4 regions of the Erythrobacter sp. R86502 genome follow, and region 1 is predicted to be linked to each of the others. Evidence: predicted binding sites of a transcription regulator. Region 1 holds the regulator's gene; each other region holds the start of a gene.

Region 1 (3,777 bases):
CCAGATTGCTTCTCGGGACCGAAAACGCGGAATGACCTGGCTGACCCATCTGGATGATCACGGGGCCGCTCGCATGGTTGATGTGAGCGGGAAGCCAGAAACGCTGCGAAGCGCCTTGGCCTCCGGTCGTATCACAATGTCCGCCCAAGTGCTTGAAGCCGTGCGGGCAGGCAATGCTCCCAAGGGGGACGTTCTTGGCGCAGCGCGTATAGCGGGTATCATGGCAGCGAAGCGCACGGGTGACCTTATTCCGATGTGTCATCCTCTGTCACTTGAGGCAGTCACAGTGGAATTTGATTTTGAAACAGACTGTATCAAGGTTACGGCCTGTGCATCTTTAACAGGCCGCACTGGCGTGGAAATGGAGGCGATGACTGCTGTTTCGGTTGCCCTTCTCACAATTTACGACATGGCAAAGGCCTTGGACAAGGGCATGGTGATCGGTGACGTTCGCCTGATTTCCAAATCCGGAGGGAAATCGGGCGACTGGGTCGCTTCCCTTTGAAAGCCCCCCTAAGCCTCGAAGAAGCTCAAACCAAGCTTTTGGCTCTTAGCCCGGCATTCTCGACTGAATGTGTCCCGACCGAGACTTCTCTTGGCCGTGTTGTGTCGGAGACAGTCATTGCACTGCGCACACAGCCATCAGCCGATTTGTCGGCAATGGATGGTTATGCACTTTCGGCCGGTCAGGGCCCTTGGTCGCTGGTTGGTGAAAGCCGGGCCGGTGCGCCGTTCACTGGTGCGCTCCGCAACGATCAATGTGTCCGGATTTCAACGGGCGCGATCGTACCGGATGGCGCGATCAGTGTCCTCCTTCAGGAAGACGCGGTCCGCGTTGATGATAGTGTGTCCGCCCGTCAGGCGCCGGCCCCCGGACGGCATATCCGGCCGTGCGGTTTTGATTTTCGCAGCGGAGATGTGCTCTTCACGCGCGGCGCCCGGATGACAGCGGGGCGCATCGCGCTTGCTTTAACTGCGGGCCATTCGCAGATTCCGGTCACACATAAGCCACGCGTGACTGTGATCGATAGCGGCGATGAGTTGACCTTAGACCCTGCAACGTGCCTTCCGCATCAAGTTCCTGCCAGCAATAGTGCGATGATCGCCGCGATGCTTGCGCCGTTGGGCTGTGACGTTACGCGCATTGGTCCCGTGCCCGATAACCAATCGGCGCTGGGTGCGGCATTTGCTCAATCAGCTGATGCCGATGTTGTGATAATCTCTGGGGGTGCATCGGTCGGAGATCATGATCTTGTGCAACCGTCTCTGTTGGCCGCAGGTGCGCAAGTCGCCTTCTGGAAAGTCGCGATCAAGCCGGGTAAACCGTTACTCGTCGCTAGCCGGCAGGGAGGACGGGGACGACAGGTGGTGCTCGGCCTACCTGGCAATCCGGTTTCCAGCTTCGTCACGGCCTTCCTTTTTGCGCTACCCCTGATCAAAGCGATCCAGGGCGATCCGGCTCCCTTTCCTAAAACCGAAGTGGCATTCACCGGCGAAGACCTGCCCGCCACAGGTTCCCGGCGCGAATTCCTTCGGGGTGTCCGTGAAGGCAATACCGTGCGCTTGGCCGGTTCTCAAGATTCCAGCGCGTTGTCCGCCTTGGCTCAAGCCAATTGTTTGATTAACCGTGCCGCGTTTGCCCCGGCTTTGCAAAGTGGTGAGCCAGTTATGGTATTTAATCTCCAAAATGGCTGAAACCCCGGACCGAAGCCTACCTTCAGCTTGACAGTGAATTTAAGGTTGCCTAATTGTTCCTTGTTCGTTCACCTTAAAGGCGGACGCAGCGTGCATGCAATGCACATGGCAGTATCACCTGCCAGTGCCTCTTGGAGCACATGTGGGACTGGCGTCCGGTCTCTGACCAGGCGTGAATGCGACCAAGGGAGATTTGATCCATGCTGACAGCCAAACAGCACGAGTTGATCCGTTTTATTCAGCAAAGGCTGGAAGAAACAGGGATTTCGCCAAGTTTCGAAGAAATGAAAGAAGCGCTCGATCTGAAAAGCAAATCGGGCGTCCACCGTCTGATTTCTGCTTTAGAAGAACGCGGCTTTCTTAGGCGGTTGCCCAATCGGGCGCGCGCGCTCGAAGTGATCCGTCAACCGGAAAATTCGGCGCCCTCCCGCACGCCGTCGGCGTTGGCTGACAATGTCGTACCAATGGTTCCGCCCGCACCAAGAGTGGCAGAGGCTGTTGCTTCAAATGATGTGATTGAGCTGCCTTTGCATGGACGTATCGCCGCCGGCGCGCCCATTGAAGCGTTTGAAGAGCATTCAACACTTCCGGTGCCAGCGGCCTTGCTGGGTCCAGGAGAGCATTATGCTCTTGAAGTGTCCGGCGATTCAATGGTTGAAGCTGGTATTTTTGATGGTGACTTTGCGCTTGTTCGTCGCACCAATACAGCTCGAAATGGCGAAATAGTGGTGGCGCTGGTTCGCGGTGAAGAAGCGACGCTCAAATATCTGCATCGCGAAAGCGGGCAGGTTCGACTTGATCCCGCAAACCCCACCTATGATCCGCAGTTTTATCGGCCAGACGAAGTCGAGGTGCAAGGCAAGCTTGCTGGTCTTCTGAGGCGCTATCACTAAATGATCGCGGCTTTAGCGCGGTACAACCGAAACCCGTAGTCCTGCAGATGTGTGGTATCCTCCGCTGAATTCGAGGCCGCTCGGCAGGATAGTCCGGGCGGCCTCTGTCGTGTGAACCTATCTTTGCCTTTTACGTAAACTTGCGCGCGATGGTTTTAGCTTGGTGGCAATTTGGTATTCTTTGAATTTGCGATCTTTCAAATCAGACGGGATCCTCCACCAGCCATGATCGCCCTGACTTTGGGCCACCGTAGTGATGTATTTTTGGGCAAGGTTTATCGACAATCCGCCGCTCATCCTAAGGTAGCGTTTGTCGGCTTTGAGCCAACGCGGACGACATGATCGCGGTAGATATCGTTCGGACACCACAACGTCCGCCCTTGCACATGCTGCCGCCAGAGCGCGCTCTTCAACTTGGCTTCGGCCTCGCCCTAACAGCAGCACCCAGTCTCTCGCGCCCCTGTTGATTATGACGGTGCAGAAGGCTGAAGAGCACTCGGCCCCATTCCATTTGGCAAGCGGTATCGGTTTTGCCGAAACGCCCGCTAGCTCCATCAGGTTATCGCGGGTGTAGGTGGAACGGCCGTCTCGCAAGGAAAGCAGATGCCTCGATCCGTCGCTACCATTTACCGTGATGCCCACATGCTTGCCGTCACCTGCGATCAAAAGGTCGGGTATCGGCGTCATCGCGGTCATCACGATGGCAAGCGCGACGGGCATGATGCCTGCGATCCTGACCTTTCCTTGCCACAAGGCCAACCATAGGCCTCCTAAGGCAAACATCCCTACAGTGTAGCCGCTGATCTGCGGAATCAACGTAACTGCGCCGTTCAGCGCCGCTGTGAAATGAGCAATCGCGAGCAACAGATCAAGCGAACGCGCGGCCAACCACCAGGCTGGCGCGCCAAGACCGAGCATATCGAGAAGCAATCCCACGGCAATCATTGGCATGGAAACGAAGGTAACCAAAGGGATGGCAATGACATTTGCTAAGGCGCCGTACATTCCGGCGCGGTGGAAGTGAAACAGCACGATTGGCATTAGGGCCAGTTCGATCACCAGTCCGGTCACAAACAGCATCACTACGCGCCGCGCCGCTTTCATCAGCGAAGGTTCATCCCTGGGGGTAAGAAACGCACGCACTGGCGCGCTGTTGGACAGAGCTATGATGGCAAGAACTGCCGCGAAA
Region 2 (3,777 bases), 710 kb from region 1:
CATCTACCTGCCCGAAGGCACCCAGATGACTGCAGACGATGAGCCCCTGCTGCACTTCCCGGTCGGCGCTGCCATCATCAAGACCTTCGCTTTCGGCGAGGGCGCCGAGCGCCGTCTGATCGAAACGCGCGTGCTGCTCCACCGGGCGGAAGGCTGGGTGGCGCTGCCCTACCGCTGGAACGCCGAACAGACCGATGCGACGCTGGCGCTCGCTGGCGGGCGGATCGATCTCACCACGCCTGCAGGCGAAGCGATTTCCTATGCCATTCCCAACAAGAACCAGTGCAAGTCCTGCCATAGCAAGGATGGCGCGGTGATCCCCATCGGCCCCAAGGCGCGCAATCTTTCACAGGGTTGGCTGCAGCAGATGGTTGAGACCGGGCTGCTTGACCGCGTGCCGCAAGGGGCCGCCACGTTGCCCGATTGGCGCCCCTTCGCGAACGGCCCTGCTGCACCGCTGGCCCGCGCTTACCTGGATGTGAACTGTGCGCACTGCCACCAGCCCGGCGGCGCGGCATCCAACTCGGGGCTCGATCTGCGTTGGGAACAACAGGACGCCCACGCGATCGGTTTCATGAAGCGTCCCGTGGCGGCAGGGCGCGGAACCGGGGGGCACGCATTCGCGGTGCTGCCGGGTCAGCCCGATGCTTCGATCCTGCTGCATCGGATGAATAGCGCGGAACCGGGCGTGGCGATGCCTGAACTGGGGAAGAGCACAGTGGACAGGGACGGCGTGGCTGTGGTGCGGCGCTGGATTGCGGAGATGGAACAGCAATGAAATGGATTTTGCGCGGGCTGCTGGGGCTTGCCGCGGTACTTGCCGTCGCCTTTCTGGTGTTCCGCACGCCAGATACCGATGCGGCCGCGATGCGCGCCAAGTATGGCGGGCCACCGTCGCAATTCGTGACCATCGGCAATGGCGTGCGTGTGCATCTGCGTGACGAGGGGCCGCGCGATGCGCCTGCGATTATATTGCTCCATGGCTCCAACGCAGACCTCCACACATGGGAGCCCTGGGCGGCGGCTCTCAGGAGCCAATACCGGGTGATCCGTTTCGACCAAGTGGGCCATGGCCTGACCGGCCCGGACCCTGCGCATGATTACAGCCGTGACAACTACGTGGCCGATGTTCTGGAAGTCGCCGATGCGATGGGCCTTGCGCAGTTCGTTCTGGCGGGCAATTCGATGGGCGGCAAACACGCGCTGGCTTTTGCAACGGCACATCCCGACCGCCTCAGCGGGCTTGTTCTGGTGGATGCCAGCGGCGGACCTATGCTGGCGGCGGACGAGGAAGAAGATAAGGGCAGCGGCAATATCGGCTTTGCCATCGCGCAGACCCCGGGGATCAATCGGCTGGCCGAACAGATTACTCCGCGCAGCCTGATTGCGCAGAGCCTTGAGCAATCAATTTCGGTCAAAGCGGTCGCGGACGAGGCAGCGGTCGACCGGTACTGGGAATTGCTGCGCTACCCTGGCAATCGCCGCGCTACGCTGAAGCGGTTCGGTTATCCCTATGATCCGATCAGTACTGCGGACATTGCCGGAATTGCCGTGCCGACGCTGATCCTGTGGGGCCAGGAAGACCGTTTGATTCCCGTGGAATCCGGCAGGTGGCTGGCCCGGACCATGCCCAATGCCGAACTGGTGGTCTATCCTGCAATCGGGCATCTGCCGCATGAAGAAGCCCCGCAAGCGACGCTGGATCGGCTCAAGCCGTGGCTTGCCAAGCACGCCTTGTCGCCAAAGACTGAGTAAGCCGCATCAGACGGATCTGGCCTCTGGACGGGTGGAACACTTGCGCCCTACATCCGTTCGCACCTGCACACTAAAATTTGAAAGGCTGCGACTTTGCGCAAACTCGGGATCATCGGCGGCATGAGTTGGGTGTCGACCGCGACCTATTACGAACGCATCAACCGCATCGTCCAGAAACGCGCCGCCCCGATGGCTAGCGCCCCTCTGCTGATCGAAAGTCTGGATTTTTCCCAGCTTTATGCCTTGCGCGAAGAACGCGATTGGCAACGCGCCGCTGGCGTACTGGTTGAAAGCGCGCGCCGGCTCGAAGGGGCTGGTGCGCAGGCGCTGATTATCGGTGCGAATTCGATGCACCGGCTTTACGATGATGTCGCAGCCGCCGTCGATATTCCGATCCTGCACATCGCGGAATGCGTTGGCCGTTCGATGAAGCGTCTGTCGGTCAACAACGCCGCAGTTCTGGGCACCCGTAACGTGATGACCGAAAGCTTCTATCGCAAACGGCTTGTTTCGCATGGAATAGACCTGCTGCCGCCCAATCTCGACTATGTCGAAATGCTGGACCGGATCATCTATGATGAGTTGATGGTGGGCAAAGTTACCCGCGAAGCCGAACGCACGATGAAAACGATCATCACCAACAAGGCGCAGGAAGGCGCCGAAGCGATCGTGCTTGCCTGCACCGAGCTCAATCTGGTGGTGGACGCTAACGCCAACGTCCTGCCTATCTTCGACAGCACGCGAATCCACTGCGAAGCGGCTGCAGACTGGATTCTCGAACAGAACGACGCCGGATAAATCTTCCGCTCATCGGTTTGAACGGTCATCTTGCCGCATTGCAGCATTGCATGGGGTGCATCTTGTTAACGTTCTCTTCTAAGGGGCGCGTGGATTTTGTCGCGGAAACGTAACAGGCATGATCCGGGTCTTCGGGTCGCACCGATGGGCCCTTGGGGCCGTCCTCCTCCCCCCAATCACCGGAGGGCGGCCCCATAATCCGCTTGGCAAACGATTGTTCACAGGCGATTTACGCCGTGTTCACCCCCCGTTCCCGTTGAGAACCCTACCAGCCTCGCCTAGGCGCGCACCTGTGATGACCCGCGCCCCCTATGCCGCCGATCCCGAAGCCCCTGCATCGCGCGAGTTTGCCCGATCCGGCAGCGGAGAACAAAGGGGGCCGCGCAGCCCTTTCCAGCGCGATCGCGACAGGATCATCCATTCGATGAGCTTTCGGCGCCTGAAGTCTAAAACGCAGGTTTTCATCGCACCTGACGGCGATCATTACCGCACCCGTTTGACTCACAGTCTTGAAGTTGCGCAGATCGGCCGGGTGATCGCCCGCGTTTTGCGGCTCGATGAAGACCTGACAGAGGCATTGTGCCTTGCCCATGATCTGGGACACCCCCCGTTCGGCCACGCGGGCGAGGCGGCCCTGTCGCAATCGATGGAACGCCATGGCGGGTTCGACCATAACGCGCAGGCGCTGCGTACGGTCATGCGGATCGAATGCCCCTATCCTGAACATGATGGGCTGAACCTGACCTGGGATTTGCTCGAAGGTCTTGCCAAGCATAATGGACCTGTTGCCGCGCCGAATTGGGCGCTTGCCGAACTCGACGCGGCGTTTCCGCTTGATCTGCAGACGTGGCCATCGCTGGAAGCGCAGGTGGCCGCCATCGCCGATGATATTGCCTACGACAATCACGATATCGATGATGGTCTGCGCGCAGGCTTTCTGGCGCTGGACGATCTTCTCACGCTCGATTTCCTCGCAGACCAGTGGCGTAACGTCGAAAAGCGCTTCCCTCACGCCCCGCGAGAGCGTTTGCTGCGTGAGATGATACGCGACCAGATCGGTTTGATGGTGAATGATGTGATTAGCCACACCGCAGCGCAGGTGAAAGATTGCGGTTCGGTGGCGGAGGTGCGCAGCGCAGGCCGGCAGCTCGCCGGATTTTCGCCTGCGATGGCGCTGCAGGAACGCCGTCTGAAATCCTTCATGTACGAACGCCTCTACTACCA
Region 3 (3,777 bases), 1.4 Mb from region 1:
TCAACGCGCCCGGCAAACTGAAGGTCGGGTATTTCACCCAGTATCAGGTGGAAGAACTGGCGGGGGAGGAAACCCCGCTCGATCTGATGAACCGCGCCATGGAAGGGCAGACCGCAGGGGCGATCCGTGCCCAACTGGGACGTTTCGGCTTTTCCGGCCCGCGGGCCAACCAGCGCGTCGACAAGCTTTCGGGCGGTGAACGCGCGCGGCTGGCGCTGGCACTGATTACCCGCGACGCGCCGCACCTGCTGATCCTGGACGAACCGACCAACCACCTTGATGTCGATGCGCGAGAGGCGCTGATTCAGGCGCTCAACAATTACACCGGCGCGGTAATCCTCATCAGCCACGATCGCCACATGGTCGAACTGACCGCCGATCGCCTCATCCTCGTCGATAGCGGCACCGCGCGCGAATATGCCGGCAGTATGGAGGATTACATCGACTTCATCCTCGGCCGGAACCAGCCCAAGGGCAATGCCGGGAAGGGCAAGGGACAACGCGGCGCCGCCAATTCGGGTGCCGATCTGCGTGCGGCGCAATCGGAACTTGGCAAGGCGGAAACCGCGATCGCCCGCCTCACTGCGGAAGTGGACGCCTTCGACCGGGAAATCCTTGCGCTTTCCGCCAGATCCGGCGGGCAAGGCGGAAGTGCCATGCAGGCGTTGCTGACCAAGCGCGCACGGGCCGCCGATTCGCTGGCAGAGGCCGAACAACGCTGGCTGGCTGCCGGAACCGCGCTTGAGGCCTTCGAACAGGCCTGAGCCTGCCTGCACGGCCCACCCGGCCACACGCGCAACAATCGCAGCTTTGCGTGTGCAAAAGATTCACGCGTGGATTCGAATGAATCAGCGCTTATTTTTTTCTTCACAGATTCAATTTGGGGGTTGCGGGCCGCGCGACTCAAGCTTGGTCCACGCGTCGCGGTAGAAACGGGCGCCTGAAACCCGGCGGCGATGGTAACTAAGTGCTTAAACGCCCGTTGACGGGAGTCGCGTGGTGATTCATCATCTAGTGGTTCGGTGCTAATCGGACCCCCAAGCCTTGGTGAAACCTCCGCCGCCCTCTAGAGGGCAGATGGCAGAAGATTTGCCTTGGCCCCAAGGTCTGCTGCGCATTGCGAATGGGTTCGGCAGACCTGCCAGCACGTCCAATAACAGGGTGGGCTGTTGGCAAATCTGTGGACCAACCGGTATAGAACAGAATCAGAACATGGCCCCTTGCGCCCTGGTGCTGATTCGGCGGACAAGTGGGGCTTCAGATGGATTTCAAGGCGAGCGACAACGTGCCGGGTGATGTGGTGAATAGCGACGTGACGAACGAACTGGACGCCGGCACGATCGCCGCGCCGTCCGCGAAGGATGAGAAAGCAGTGACAATGAAGACAACCGATGCAGGCTCCGACGTGCTGATTGCCGCCAAGGCGGGTGAGGCACTGGCCGGTGCCATGGCCGAAGTTGCCAAGTCGGCTGCTGTGGACAGCAAGAAGGTCAACGACCGCCGTTTCACCATCGTCACCGATTCCAGCCGCGATGCGCGCCTGACCGATTTCGGCAAGGAAACGCTGAACGACCGCTATCTGCTGCCCGGCGAAAGCTATCAGGATCTGTTCGCCCGCGTGGCCGATGCCTACGCCGATGATGATGCACATGCGCAGCGGCTGTACGCCTACATTTCGAACCTGTGGTTCATGCCCGCCACCCCGGTGCTGTCGAACGGCGGCACCAACCGGGGCCTGCCGATTTCGTGTTACCTGAACTCGGTATCCGACAGCCTCGAAGGGATTGTCGACACCTGGAATGAAAACGTGTGGCTCGCCAGCAAGGGCGGCGGGATCGGCACCTATTGGGGCAATGTCCGCGGCATCGGGGAGCCTGTCGGCCTCAACGGCAAGACCAGCGGGATCATTCCGTTCGTGCGCGTGATGGATTCGCTGACGCTGGCGATTTCGCAAGGCTCGCTGCGGCGCGGATCGGCGGCGTGCTATCTCGATGTCAGCCATCCGGAAATCGAGGAGTTCCTCGAAATCCGCAAGCCCAGCGGCGATTTCAACCGCAAGGCGCTGAACCTGCACCACGGCGTGCTCTTGACCGATGAATTCATGGAAGCCGTGCGCGATGGCGCCGAATTCCAGCTGCGCTCACCCCGCGATGGGAGCGTGCGCCAGACGGTCGATGCGCGCTCGCTGTTCCAGAAGCTCGTCGAAACGCGGCTGGCCACGGGTGAACCCTACATCGTCTTCAACGACACCGTGAACCGCATGATGCCCAAGCATCACCGCGATCTGGGGCTGAAGGTTTCGACTTCGAACCTGTGCAGCGAAATCACGCTGCCCACCGGCGTAGACCATCTGGGCAATGATCGCACCGCGGTGTGCTGCCTCTCCTCGCTCAACCTCGAAACCTGGGAAGAGTGGAAGGGCGACAAGCAGTTCATCGAAGACGTGATGCGCTTCCTCGACAACGTCCTGCAGGACTATATCGACCGCGCACCCGACGAGATGGCGCGCGCCAAGTATTCGGCCGAACGCGAACGCAGCGTGGGCCTTGGCGTGATGGGATTCCACTCCTTCCTGCAGCAAAAGGGCATCGCCTTTGAAAGCGCGATGGCCAAGGCGCTGAACCTTACGATGTTCAAGCACATCCAGGCCAAGGCATCCGAAGCCTCGATGCTGCTCGCACAGGAACGCGGGCCCTGCCCCGATGCCGCCGATATGGGCGCGATGGAGCGGTTCAGCTGCAAGATGGCGATCGCGCCAACCGCGTCGATCAGCATTATCTGCGGCGGCACATCGGCTTGCATCGAACCGATCCCGGCCAATATCTACACCCACAAGACGCTGTCGGGCAGCTTCATCGTGCGCAATCCGTATCTGGAAAAGCTGCTGGAGAAGAAGTCGAAGAATTCGACCAATGTCTGGAATTCGATCCTCGAACGCGGCGGATCGGTGCAGCACCTCGACTTCCTGACGCCGGAAGAAAAGGCGGTCTACAAGACCAGCTTTGAAATCGATCAGCGCTGGCTGCTCGAATTCGCCGCCGACCGCACGCCCTATATCGATCAGGCACAGTCGCTGAACCTGTTCATCCCGGCCGATGTCGACAAGTGGGATCTGATGATGCTGCACTACCAGGCGTGGGAACGCGGCATCAAGTCGCTGTATTACCTGCGGTCCAAGTCTGTGCAGCGCGCCGGCTTCGTCGGCGGGGTGGAGGCGGACAACACCTCCGAACTCGCCAAGATCGAACTCACCGCCGAGACCGATTACGAGGAATGCCTGAGCTGCCAGTAAGCGCCCGGCACCAGAGCGCAGCGGGCCGGCATTGCCCGGCGCTGCGCTCTGTCCCGAAAAAATGAAGACAGGGGACGAGACATCATGAATCTGCCGTTTGCCATGGCCATCTTCGGGCTGATCGTCAGCGCGGTGTTCGCCTTCAACGCGGTGCGCGAACTGCGCCGCAACGTGCCGGGCCATTCGCGCAATGCAGCGATGATCCACGTCGCGATGGTATCGATGCTTGCCCCTTTCTGCCTGTTCGTCGTCTTCGCCTACGCGCCGTAACGACGCTGTGAATCCGGGAGCCTTCGCGCTCCGTACCTGCCATTTTCCGATCTGTTCCAGGAGACCCGCCCATGTCGCTTCTCGAAGCCCGCTCGACCTACAAGCCCTTCCAGTACCCTTGGGCCTATGACTTCTGGAAACGCCAGCAGCAGATCCACTGGATGCCCGAAGAAGTGCCGCTGGGCGAAGATTGCCGCGACTGGGCGCAGAAGATC
Region 4 (3,777 bases), on a different contig from region 1:
CATTTTGGCTGAGCGGGAGAACCAGTCGGGCATGATTGCGACGATGCGGCCGCCGGCGCGCAGATGGGCAATGGCGGCGGCAAGGTGTCGGACGGCAGCAAGGTGGTCTGCACCGCGTCCAAGTGAACGCGAGAACGGTGGATTCATGAGGATGAGCGAAGGCCTGGTCTTGGCGCCAAGCGTGCTGGCAATCGCCGCGCCGTCGTGACCAGTAACCGTCACGCCGGGGAAGATGTTGGTGAGGCGATTGCGGCGCGCGTCGTTGAGTTCGTTCAGCTGAAGCACCGCAACATCTGGAAGCTGCGCGACCAGCAGCCCATTACCGGCGCTCGGTTCCAGGACGACGTCGTGGGGTTGAGCATTGGCCAACATGACGGCGACAGCAGCAAGGTCGACGGGTGTTGAGAACTGTTGCCAGTCGATCTGTTCCTCGCTTCGAACGGTCTGAGTGGGCAGCCGCGATGCGATCTCCATGGCCTTGCCGAGATCGTCCCTGCCGAATGCTGCCCTCCTACGAGACGTGAGGCTCAGCGCGAGCGCATGCTCAAGCACTTCGAAACTGTCCCGCTGGGTCCATCGACCGCTTGCATCGCCGGCGCCAAAGGCGCTGGTCATCGTTTCATTCATCATCGCGCGCGTGATGGTGGTGCCATTCTCGATAAGGATGGAAAGCGCGCGGGCGGCAAGTTGAGCGGGCGTACGGCGCTGTGCGGCCGCTTCGAACAGGTCTGTCATGGAGGTCTCCTGGGTTCGGCTCGCCTCATCACGGACAAGCCAAATACTCACCTCCCCCTCCCCTTTAATGGTGTCTCGGGACCGCTGCCCAGTCTTCGTAACCTACGGGCGGTGCCATGCGCCGGATCGTCAGCCCTTCGCGGGCGTGGGCATCGGCGGCTTTGATACTCGCTCGCCTCCCTTCGGGATCATTGTCTTCGGCAATGATCAACTCTTCGATCCCCTGAGGAAGGCGCACGAGATCGAGCCTCTCGGCCCCGAGCGAGGACCAAGTCGGGATTCCATGAAGTTCGGCAAAACGGGCGGCGGTCTCGAATCCCTCTGCAAGTGCCAGATTTTTGCCGGGGCGACGGCCCTGCCAGCTGCCGGCTTGCGGGTTTCCGATCATGAGCTTGGAGCGGTAGCCCTGCCCTCCCCGTTTGAGGTAGATCCGTTGGACTGCCACAATTCCTTGGCCCTGGCGTACCCCGACGAGCAAGGCGGGCTCGAACATGGTATCGGGATTTCTGCCTCGTGGACACCGGGGATGATAACGCAGGTCTTCGTGCTCTTCGGAAATGCCGCGGTAACGGCAATAGGCCTCGCCCCAGGTGTTCGCGAGCTTGCGGCCTTGCGACCAAAGGTTGCGCGCGATCGCGGTGGAGTCGAATGGGCGTGCAGGACCGTCCGGGAAGCCGTATTTCTTGCCCGGCACGACGGATGCGAGCTCCCGCAACACATCAGCCGGATCACATCCGGCAAAGCAATGGACAAGGATGTCGTGGTTGCCCTCCCTCAGCGATAAGCTGGGAGTGGCATCTGCATGGGCAGGGCATCGGCACATGGCGCTGTACCCTGACCAGCTGCCGCCAAGCGCTCCCACGATATCGACCAGGCGCTGTGAAGGGGGTTTGGCAATAAGGGGCATGGCAATTCCTTTCGAGTTCTCCCTCCCCTCCCCCCTTTCCTTTGTCCCGGATCCGACGTTGGACGGCCCAGCAACGCAAGACGGAATTTTTTTCCCAATTGACTCTGAGTGTTAGCAGGGGATGCTCAGCCCTTTGCAGGAGCAAGGTCATGCCTTTTCGTTCCATCATCGGGAGCCTGTTCATCGTAGCGTTTCATCCGGCGGCTACGGCGCAGGAGGTCGAGCTTATAGAATTCGGTGGCGCCCCGCCCCTGGGCTTTGTCATCCATGTTGGCCCGGAGACAGATCCGGTCGATCAAACGACTATCCGCGAGGAGCCCGATCTGACAACGACCCTTGCCGCCGACTTTGCCGGGATTGGCGCAGGCCATCCAAGTGATGCTGTCCCTCCAGCGACAGCCATCGATGTTCCTCAATGGATGCAGAGCGGTCTTGCACCCTCAACCATCCTGCCGGCACTCTTCCTTTCGCCGATGTCCATGGGTGGCTGCGGAGATGCCCAGTACAGACCTCGAAATGATCTTCCTGCGGCAACTGAGCAGCGACGGCTGCAGTATTTTCCGTTGATCGCCGCTATCGCCTGCCAGGAGAAGATTCCGGTTGGCCTGTTCGACGCACTGATCTGGCAGGAAAGCCGGTATCAGGTCCTTGCCCGCTCGCCCAAGGGAGCTATCGGCCTTGCCCAACTGATGCCGGGAACCGCACGGGAGCTTGGCGTTGCCGATCCGTGGGACGTCATTCAAAATTTGCGCGGCGGCGCGCGTTATCTCCGGATGCAGATTGAAGAGTTCGGCCGATATGACCTCGCGCTGGCAGCGTATAATGCAGGGCCCGGGAGGGTCCGGGCGACGCGGAGCATTCCGCGTATCCGCGAAACGATCGACTATGTCCGCACAATCACCGCAGCCTGGGCCGACGCAGAGCAGCGCGGCCCGACCCGTTTCGCTGGGTCCTCCACTATTCCGACACTTGGCAGTCCCCAAAGGGCGTCCGTGGCTGACTACACATCAACAAGTGTGGCAAATCCCAGATGATGGGCTAACAGGATCGCCGTCAGCATGATCACTGGCGTGCCTGAGAGATAATTGATCTGCCAGCGCCACCATAGTTTCGGGACGGCGAAGACCCGTCCTCTCCAGTCGCTGAATTCGAGCACGAGCAAGCCCAGGCGAAGGTCATAGATGGTTTTCACGGCAGCCAGCACAGCGCAGAGCGCGACCATAAGCCCGACGCCGATGTAGAGAGCGAGCCAGGCATTGTAGGTCGCAATTGGCATGCGCAAAGCCTCCTGAATTTTTCACAGGGTAACACGAACTCAGCTTCTGGTATGCCGGAAATTACTGAGGGTCGAATGCTTGTAAGGTCGATGGTCGAGATCGCCCGCCGACCGAGCCATCAATCGATTTCGTTATAGACGACTCCGATGCGACGAAGGGAGCTCCTTCGCCGCTGACGAATGCACTTAGCGGCCACTTCCGCATCGCTTCTGTTCGCAAATGAGGCCGTAGCGCCCTTCCCCTTCGTACTTATCCGTCCCCAACGTCGCTCGACTGTTGTCCATCCGAATAAATCAGTGGCGACCCAGAGGTGATAATTGCGAGCAATGTTCCGTGAGGGGTCAATTGCCTGCCAATGCCATGACTGATCGTAAGGTCTTTCCATGCCTTATGCTGCCAGACCGATCATCGCAGGGTCCAATTGGAATTCTGAATCACTGTGCAGCCTGTGATTCAGAGGAACGATCGCACCTGGCTCTGTGACGAGGCGCGTGCCGACCCACGCCCGTTGGTCCTGTTTACTCCGCAGGGACCATCGTCAGCAGTGGCATCTGTCAGGGAGCAATCATCATACCGATCCAAAAAAGCTGTAAGCTTCCCGTTGGTTAGACGGGTTATATTTAAGTTAGATCAGTTAAGGCTGCGCTCCCGGGTCGCGACTCGTCGGATTCTCTTGGGAATTTCGGACATGCGGTTCCCAAAGTGTCGGCGATGTGTTCCTGATGTTCCGAATGTCTGTTCCCGAAAGACCGTGTCTTCGTTCCTGAAGTGTCGGAGGTTGTGGAAAGGCTGTTCCTAAAGTGTCGAAATCCCGTCTTATGGGGGTCAGGAGCGAGACAAATTGAATCATTATCGAGG

Evidence for each region. The regulator LexA, encoded in region 1, represses DNA repair genes until DNA is damaged. The targets are predictions, from matches to a motif close to GTTCCNCNCTTGTTCT.
Region 2: a site for LexA is predicted at 2,792-2,807, ahead of SJY33_RS07595 (deoxyguanosinetriphosphate triphosphohydrolase). Genes of this name have one in related genera too.
Region 3: a site for LexA is predicted at 1,197-1,212, ahead of SJY33_RS10735 (ribonucleoside-diphosphate reductase subunit alpha). Genes of this name have one in related genera too.
Region 4: a site for LexA is predicted at 1,647-1,662, ahead of SJY33_RS14920 (toprim domain-containing protein). Genes of this name have one in related genera too.

What each region holds. Positions count from the first base shown of each region.
Region 1 covers NZ_JAXHCJ010000001.1:855,452-859,228, reverse strand. The annotation lists gene trpC (indole-3-glycerol phosphate synthase TrpC) at 1-35, shown strand, start outside; gene moaC (cyclic pyranopterin monophosphate synthase MoaC) at 32-505, shown strand; gene SJY33_RS04075 (molybdopterin molybdotransferase MoeA) at 502-1,695, shown strand; gene lexA (transcriptional repressor LexA) at 1,896-2,588, shown strand; gene SJY33_RS04065 (ComEC/Rec2 family competence protein) at 2,706-3,777, opposite strand, start outside.
Region 2 covers NZ_JAXHCJ010000001.1:1,569,541-1,573,317, reverse strand. The annotation lists gene SJY33_RS07610 (SO2930 family diheme c-type cytochrome) at 1-778, shown strand, start outside; gene SJY33_RS07605 (alpha/beta fold hydrolase) at 775-1,755, shown strand; gene SJY33_RS07600 (aspartate/glutamate racemase family protein) at 1,849-2,553, shown strand; gene SJY33_RS07595 (deoxyguanosinetriphosphate triphosphohydrolase) at 2,849-3,777, shown strand, end outside.
Region 3 covers NZ_JAXHCJ010000001.1:2,230,137-2,233,913, reverse strand. The annotation lists gene SJY33_RS10740 (ATP-binding cassette domain-containing protein) at 1-764, shown strand, start outside; gene SJY33_RS10735 (ribonucleoside-diphosphate reductase subunit alpha) at 1,262-3,292, shown strand; gene SJY33_RS10730 (hypothetical protein) at 3,377-3,562, shown strand; gene SJY33_RS10725 (ribonucleotide-diphosphate reductase subunit beta) at 3,634-3,777, shown strand, end outside.
Region 4 covers NZ_JAXHCJ010000002.1:90,960-94,736, reverse strand. The annotation lists gene SJY33_RS14925 (strawberry notch-like NTP hydrolase domain-containing protein) at 1-735, opposite strand, end outside; gene SJY33_RS14920 (toprim domain-containing protein) at 800-1,429, opposite strand; gene SJY33_RS14915 (lytic transglycosylase domain-containing protein) at 1,741-2,676, shown strand; gene SJY33_RS14910 (hypothetical protein) at 2,643-2,918, opposite strand; gene SJY33_RS14905 (WGR domain-containing protein) at 3,038-3,304, opposite strand.